Regions from separate parts of the Rhizobium sp. 10N427 genome, predicted to be linked through region 1. Evidence: riboswitches for the same ligand, from Rfam matches in the RefSeq annotation. Region 1 holds a riboswitch; the other holds the start of a gene.

Region 1 (3,663 bases):
CGATGATCGTCACGTCGCCTTCCGGGAAGATGATCGACTGGCCCGAGCGCACCGGCTCGTGCAGAACCATCGACGACAATGTGGCGCGCGTTACCTGAACGGGCGCAGTGGCCTGCACCTGCGTCTCAGCCTTCGGCGCCGGCTCCTTCGCCTGCGGCACGTCGGCGACATCGACATCCGGTGCCGGGCGGCCGCCGCTCATGCCCGGCGGCATGGTAGCGTCGAGCTGCGATGGCCGCGCGCCTTCGATGCCCATGATCCGGACGCCGCGTTCGCCAAGCGAAGCGATCATCGACTTCAGCTGAGCCCGGTCCGCCTGGAGGTCGGCGACATCGAGGACAACCGGCCTTCCCAGGAAAAAGCCTGCCGAACGCTTGGCCAGATCGTCGAGCCGGACCAGCCATTCATCGAAGGGCAGATCGGGCGTCAAAACGACCGCCAGGAACGAACGGCCTTTGATACGGATGGAGCGCGCGTCGGTTAACACATTAGCAATCTTGGTTAATTTTTGATTGCTTCGGTGTACCTGCTTCGTGGTTAACAAATAGTTAACGCGTGGCCCCGGCCACAACGTTCAGTTAACGGCCGGGGACATTTGCACGGCGCCGTGGCAGGGCCGCCACAGGGCTATTTTACCTCGACGGCAAGGTCCGCAACATCGGGCGCGGTCTTCACCAGACCCATCTCCTGCATGAAGGTCCCGAACCGCTGGTAGCGGCCGGTATCGAGCGCCGCAGGACGCTTGGCGAAGCGCGGCAGCGTGTCGAAGAATGCTGTGCGGTTCAGCTCGTCGTCGAGATTGGGGTAGGCCTTGACGAACAGCTGCCAGGCTTCCTTGGGGTGGTTGGTGATGAAGATCGAGGCCTGTTCGACGGCCGCGAGGAAACGTGGCAGCCGCGGATCGGCGATCGAATCGCGATGGGTGACGAAGATCAGCTCGTCATAGGGCGGCACGCCGTTTTCTTCTGGAAAGAACGCCTTGCCCTCATGTCCTTCGAGCTTCATCTGCGTCAGCTCGAAATTGCGGAAGCCGCCGACATTGGCATCGACCTTGCCTGCGATCAGCGATGGCGACAGGGCGAAATTGACGTTGACCAGCTCTACGTCTTCTTTCGTGAGACCGGCGTTTTCCAGCATCCGCTTCAGCATCGCGTCTTCAAAGCCGGTGACGGAAAAGCCGACCTTCTTGCCCTTCAGATCGGCAAGACTCTTGATCGGTCCATCGGCAAGCACGGTGACGGTGTTGAGCGGCGTCTCGACCAGCGTGCCGACCCGCACCAGCGGCAGTCCGGCTTCGTGGTCGAGGTAGAGGTTGGGCTGGTAATGGATGCCGATATCAGCCTGCTTGGCGGAAATCAGCCGCGGCACCGCCGAGGGATCGGCAGGCGGGATGAGCTCGACATCCAGCCCTTGCGCGGCAAACAGGCCCTTCTGCCCGGCGATGACCAGCGGTGCGTGGTCGGGGTTGACGAACCATTCCAGCATCACTGTCAGCTTGTGGTTGGCAAGCGACGGCGAAGCGAGCGCCACAAGGGCAAGGAAGGTGGCGGATATCAGACGCAGCATGTTTGCTCCATGAATGTGCAGTTTGAAAATCGTTCAGCGCGTGGTTGCCCACGGCGTCCAGCCGGAGGTGAGCCTGTCGACCACCACCCGGCAGATCAGCGTCATCGCCGCCAGCACCGCCATGGCGGCAAAGACCATGTCGGTCTGCATGCGCGCATTGGCCTGGACCATGACGAAGCCGAGGCCTGCCGACGCGCCGACCCATTCGCCGATCACGGCGCCGAGCGGCGCCAGCGGCGCAGCGATCCTCAGACCTGAAACGAGTGCCGGAACGGCAAGCGGCATCCGGATGCGGACCAGCGTCTGCCAGTGGCTGGCATTTGTCAGCGATACGGCATCGAGGATATCGCGCTCGGTCCTGCGCAGCCCGTCGGCAAAAGCCGAAGCGACGGGAAAAAAGATGATGATCGTTGCCATGGCGACCTTGGAAGCCATGCCGAAGCCGAGCCAAATGACCAGGATCGGCGCCAGCACAAAGACCGGGAAGGCCTGCAGGATCAGCACCAGCGGCCAGACCAGCGCCCCGGCGGCCGGAAAGGCCGACAGCACGAAGGCCGCCGCCGCACCTGAGATTGCTCCGCAGACGTATCCCAGCACGATCTCAAGCGCCGTCGTCAGGCTCTGCTCCAGCAGGAACAGCGGCTGCCGCACAAAGACCGAAGCGACCGACAGCGGTGAAGGCAGGATGAAATGCGCCGGCGCAAACAGCCAGATGACCACCTGCCAGATCGCAAGCAGCAAAACTGCACCATAGAGAGCGTTGAGAGGGCGCATCGTTCAGGTGTCAGTGGAAACTGAGGGGCGTGAGCGCAGCAGAACAGACATTGCGAAGCGATCTCCAGACGGCAATGGAGATCCAGGCAAAGCGAAGACGAAGGGAGATACCGGCGGCATCTTGTTCCGTTCCTACGCCGGCATGACCCGGATCAGGTTCAAGGGTCCGGCTCAGCGCCATCTCAGCATCGTCAGATGCTCCCCTCGGAATGGGCGGGAAACTGTCGCGTTTTCAAAGGACTGTCAATGGTGGATCCGCCGCCTGCGCAGCGCCCAGGCATTTGTGATCGAAAGGGCTAGAGACTTTTGGCCCAGGGCTACCTATCTAAGTGTCATGCAATTTAGGGAGACCGAATATGAAATTCGCTATTCTCACCGTTCTTGCTGCTTCGCTGGCGGGAATATCAGCCCAGGCCGCGGACCTGACACCACCGCCTGCGCCGGTTGAACCGGAGGCAATAACGCCGGTTTTCACCTGGTCGGGCCCTTATATCGGTGCCGAGGGTGGCTATAGCTGGACGACGTTCGATCCTGACGGTGCATCCAATGTCGACGCCAACGGCGGGATCCTGGGCGGCTTTGCCGGCTACAACTACCAGTTCGACAATAACTGGGTGATCGGCGTCGAAGGCGATGTCCTCCATAACTGGAACGAAGAGGACACGGCCTTTGGCTCCGTCGAGACGACATGGCAGGGCTCGGTCCGCGCCCGCGTCGGCTATGCCTTCGACAACGCCCTGCTCTACGGAACCGCCGGCTGGGCGATCGCACGGGCAGAAGGTCATCCGACCGGGGCTTCAGATGTTTCCGACACGCTGAACGGCTGGACGATCGGCGCAGGTATCGACTACGCCTTCACCCAGAACATCTTTGCCCGCGGCGAGTATCGCTATACCGACTACGGCAGCGGCAACTTCGGCGGTGCGGCGGGCGGTGATTTCGATCTGAACCAGAACACGATCATGATCGGCGTCGGCGTCAAGTTCTGAGGAGACGGAATGAAATGCGCGATCGCGGACGGCACGCCTTCACACGGCGTGACGCGAAGCTAGCCGTTTTCCAAAAGTCCGCTCTAGGTGTTCCAACATCCCCGTGGAAAACCGGAACACCGTGTTGCACTAAATTAGGACTTCGACAAAAGTCATTCCTCATGATGAGGAATGCTCACAATGCTGTCGGGTCTCGGGACAATCACCATTACGGACGAGAATTACAGCGAGCACGTGGCCTTCGAACTCGGTGAGCGTGACGGCCTGCTGTTTGGCGGCGAAGAGATCCTGCGGCGGGCACAGCGCGCCAAGAAGGTGTTTCTCTTCCTGCTGA
Region 2 (3,663 bases), on a different contig from region 1:
GGCGCCGAGGATGAGGCCGGTCAGGGCAATCTGCAGCAAGGACAGAGCTACCGCTCGGCCCGGGTCGAAATCGAAACGCAGCGACTGGTAGATCGCCACCTCGATCGTCGTTGCCGCTGGTCCGCCGCCAAGCGTCAGTACCAGCGTGAAACTGGTGGCGCAGAGCATGAAGATCAGCCCAGAAATGCCGGGGATCAGGCCGCGGATCGCCGGCCATTCGATGAAGCGGAAAACGGCGCGCGGGCGCATGTCGAGATTGCTTGCCATCAGCCAGTATTCGGAGGGCAGTCTCTCCAGACCGGCGAGCATCAGTCGGCATGCCAAAGGCAGATTGAAGAAGACGTGGGCGAGCAAGATGCCGGTCAGTCCGTAGATGGTGACGGGTTCGGACAGGCCGAGCTTGAGCAATGCGGTATTGAGCACGCCCTGCCGTCCCCAAATGCCGATCAACCCAAGCGCGCCGATCAGAACGGGCAGTCCCATCGGCACGGCCATCAACCGGATGATCCAAATACGGCCAGGAAAGTTAGGTTGCCGGGCAAGTGCCCGCGCGACGGGCAGAGCCAGGATAACGGAGAGCAAGGTCGAAAGGACGGCTTGCAGCAGCGTGAAGCGAAGGACGCGGAGAATGTAGGAATCCGAGATGATGCCGGCGAACGCATTGCTGCCGCCGGAGGCAGCAAGCGAGATGGCGGCGATGCCGATGAAAAGCAGGATGGCGGCGATGCCGATTGCCCCTCCCACCAGCGCATTTCGCCGCTCCGCCGCCGTCTGCAGCATCAGTTCATGCTCATGGCTGCCAGCCACTCGTCGATCCACGCCTTGCGTTTTTTGGCGACTTCATCCGGGCTCATCAGGAAGGTCTTGGACGGATTGACCAGCTTGCCGAAGGCATCCGGCAGCGGCGTGGAGGTGGCCGCAACAGGCATCATCCAGTTGTTGGTCGGGATCGTGTCCTGGAAACCCGGTGTGACCATGAATTTCAGGAAGTCACGAGCAAGATCCTTGTCAGGAGCGTTCTTAAGCAGGCCGGCGACCTCGATCTGGATATAGTGACCTTCGGAGAAAGCGGCGGCCTGATAGCGATCGGTATTCTCGGCGACCATGTGATAGGCTGGTGAGGTCGTGTAGGACAGTACCATCGGCGCCTCGCCCTTGGTGAACAGGCCATAGGCTTCAGACCAGCCGGGCGTCACCGTCAGGATGCGGCTCTTGAGCTTCGTCCATGCTTCGGGCGCCTTGTCGCCATAGACGGACTTCACCCAGAGCAGCAGGCCAAGGCCGGGCGTCGAGGTGCGCGGATCCTCGATGACGATCTTTTGCGATGGGTCGCCATCGACCAGTTCCTGCATGCTTTTCGGCGGGTTCTTGATGGTCTGCGTGTCGTAGATGATGGCGAAGTGGCCGTAGTCATAGGGAACGAAGACATCGTCCTTGAAGTCGCCGGGCACCTTGAGAGCGCTGGTATCGACGCCGCTTACGTCGAACAGGCCGGTATCCTTGGCTTCGGTGATCAGGTTGGTATCGATGCCGAGCACGACGTCGGCCTTGGTCGAGGCGCCTTCGAGCTTGAGGCGGGAGAGAAGCGCCACGCCATCGGCGACGCTGACGAAATTGACCGTGCAGGCGCAGGTCTTCTCGAAGGCTTCCTTGACCTTGGGGCCGGGGCCCCATTCCGAGGTGAAGCTCTCGTAGGTGTAGACCGTCAGCGTCTTGTCCGCGGCCTGCGCCTGCGACAGAGTGACGGTTGCGGCAAGGAAAGCCGTGGCGAATGATGCGATCAATGGTTTGCGGCCGGGCATGGCGCGCCTCCTCCTAAAAAGTTGTGTCATGGGGAAAAGGGCGGTGCCTGGTGTCACGCGTCTAATCCCTCCGCCGGTGTTAGCCGGATCAGGTTCCGCGGGTTGGCTTGAAAGCCTCTCAGCCAGATATCCTTGCGGATACAGGGCACCCCGTTAGAGCGTTGGCAGATGTATAGCGATGAAGGCTTTATGACAAGGGCGCAGCGCGCCCTTGCTTTTACTCGGCGGCTTCGGCCGCCGCGGCCGCGTTCTTGGTCTCGCCGTGGCGCGGCAACTGGACCGGTTTCAGCGAAAGCGCTGCAATCAATCCAATCAAAGCAAAGGCGCAGGAGGTCATGAATAGCGGCGTGAAGGCGCTGGCATAGGCATCGGCGACAGCCTGGCGGCTGGCTTCCGGGAGGGCTGCCATCATCTTTGGCGTCAGCTGCTCGATATCGGCAACGCCCGGAATGGAGACGCCGACTTTTGCAAGCTGCGAGCCGATGATGGCGCCATAAATCGAGATGGCGATCGATGCGCCACCCATGCGTGACAACGTGACGGAGCCGGTGGCGGCGCCGACGTCACGCGCCGGAGCGGCGTTCTGGACGCCGATCACAGGCACCTGCTGCGACAGACCGATGCCGATGCCGTGCAGCATCATCAGCAAGCCTATAATCGGCAGCGGCGTACCGGCATGGACCTGCGTCAGGAGTGCAAAGGCCACAGCGCTGCAGGAGAGGCTGGCGATGGCGAAGGGCTTGTAGCGTCCGGTGCGCGAGATCATGCGCCCGGCAAAGAGCGAGCCGCAGACGAGGCCGCCGGTCAACATGACGAAGAGCAGGCCGGCATGCGAGGGCGACAGGCCCGTGGTCGTCTGCAGGAACAGCGCGAAGTAATTGGCCATGCCGATAGCGATGCCACCGCCGGTAATCGACATGATCAGGAAAAGCGGGAAGGTCGGGTTGCGGAACAGCGACAGCGGCACGATCGGTTCGGCGGCGCGGCGCTCGACGAAGACCCAGGCGATGGCGCAAAGCGCGCCGATACCGATGATCCCCAGGCTCTGCGGCGCCAGGATCGAGCCGAACAGTTCGCTGCCATCGGCCATCAGCACGATGCTCGTCGTCGTCATCGCCAGCAGAAGGGCGCCGGCATAGTCGATCTTCGGACGGCGGTGCGGTTTGCGGTAGGGTAGCATCAGCGCGAGGCCGATCAAGACAAGGAAACCGATCGGGACGTTGACGAYGAAGATCGAGCGCCAGCCGAAGAGATCGCTCATCATGCCGCCGAGAACGGGGCCGATGGCGCTCGAGGCCATCAGCACCAGGCTGGAATAGCTCTGGTAGCGGGCTCGTTCGCGCGGCTCGAAGAGATCGGCATTGACGGCGAAGATCGATACCATGATGCCGCCGCCGCCCAGGCCCTGGAGCACGCGGGCGGCGATCAGCGTGTTCATCGAGACGGCGAGACCACAAACGGCGGAGCCGACGGTGAAGATCGCGATTGCGGTCATCATCACGTATTTGCGGCCGAAGAGGTCACCGAGCTTGCCATAGACGGGCATGACGGCGCTCAGCGACAGCAGATAGGCGGAGCCGATCCAGCCGAAGCGTTCGAGGTGGCCGAATTCGCCGACGATGGTCGGCAGCGCCGTCGAGACGATCTGATTGTCCAGCGTTGCCATGAACATCGCGGTCATCAGAAACAGGAAGAGAATAAGCCTGCGGCGGGGATCCGTCACGAGCGGCTGGGAGGCAAGCTGCATATCCATGAAGACAGTTCCAATCTTGATCGCCAATTTATGTGACAAAAGCATATAAATGTCAATGACACCAGAATGACGCAGGCATATTTCCTTCGCGCAAGCCTTCTGTTATGC

Evidence for each region. Region 1 has a riboswitch for thiamine pyrophosphate ahead of AC1DIJ_RS01695 (ABC transporter permease). Riboswitches for the same ligand answer to the same signal wherever they lie in the genome.
Region 2: it holds a riboswitch for thiamine pyrophosphate, as region 1 does, so the genes downstream of both, thiB (thiamine ABC transporter substrate binding subunit) here and AC1DIJ_RS01695 (ABC transporter permease) in region 1, are expected to answer to the same signal.

What each region holds. Positions count from the first base shown of each region.
Region 1 is NZ_JBFTID010000001.1:383,036-386,698, forward strand. Features, by position in the region: gene minC (septum site-determining protein MinC) at 1-496, opposite strand, end outside; gene AC1DIJ_RS01690 (ABC transporter substrate-binding protein) at 628-1,566, opposite strand; gene AC1DIJ_RS01695 (ABC transporter permease) at 1,600-2,340, opposite strand; TPP riboswitch at 2,453-2,555, opposite strand; gene AC1DIJ_RS01700 (outer membrane protein) at 2,697-3,329, shown strand; gene AC1DIJ_RS01705 (hypothetical protein) at 3,510-3,663, shown strand, end outside.
Region 2 is NZ_JBFTID010000003.1:198,483-202,145, forward strand. Features, by position in the region: gene thiP (thiamine/thiamine pyrophosphate ABC transporter permease ThiP) at 1-780, opposite strand, end outside; gene thiB (thiamine ABC transporter substrate binding subunit) at 780-1,802, opposite strand; TPP riboswitch at 1,851-1,965, opposite strand; gene AC1DIJ_RS08420 (MDR family MFS transporter) at 2,020-3,555, opposite strand.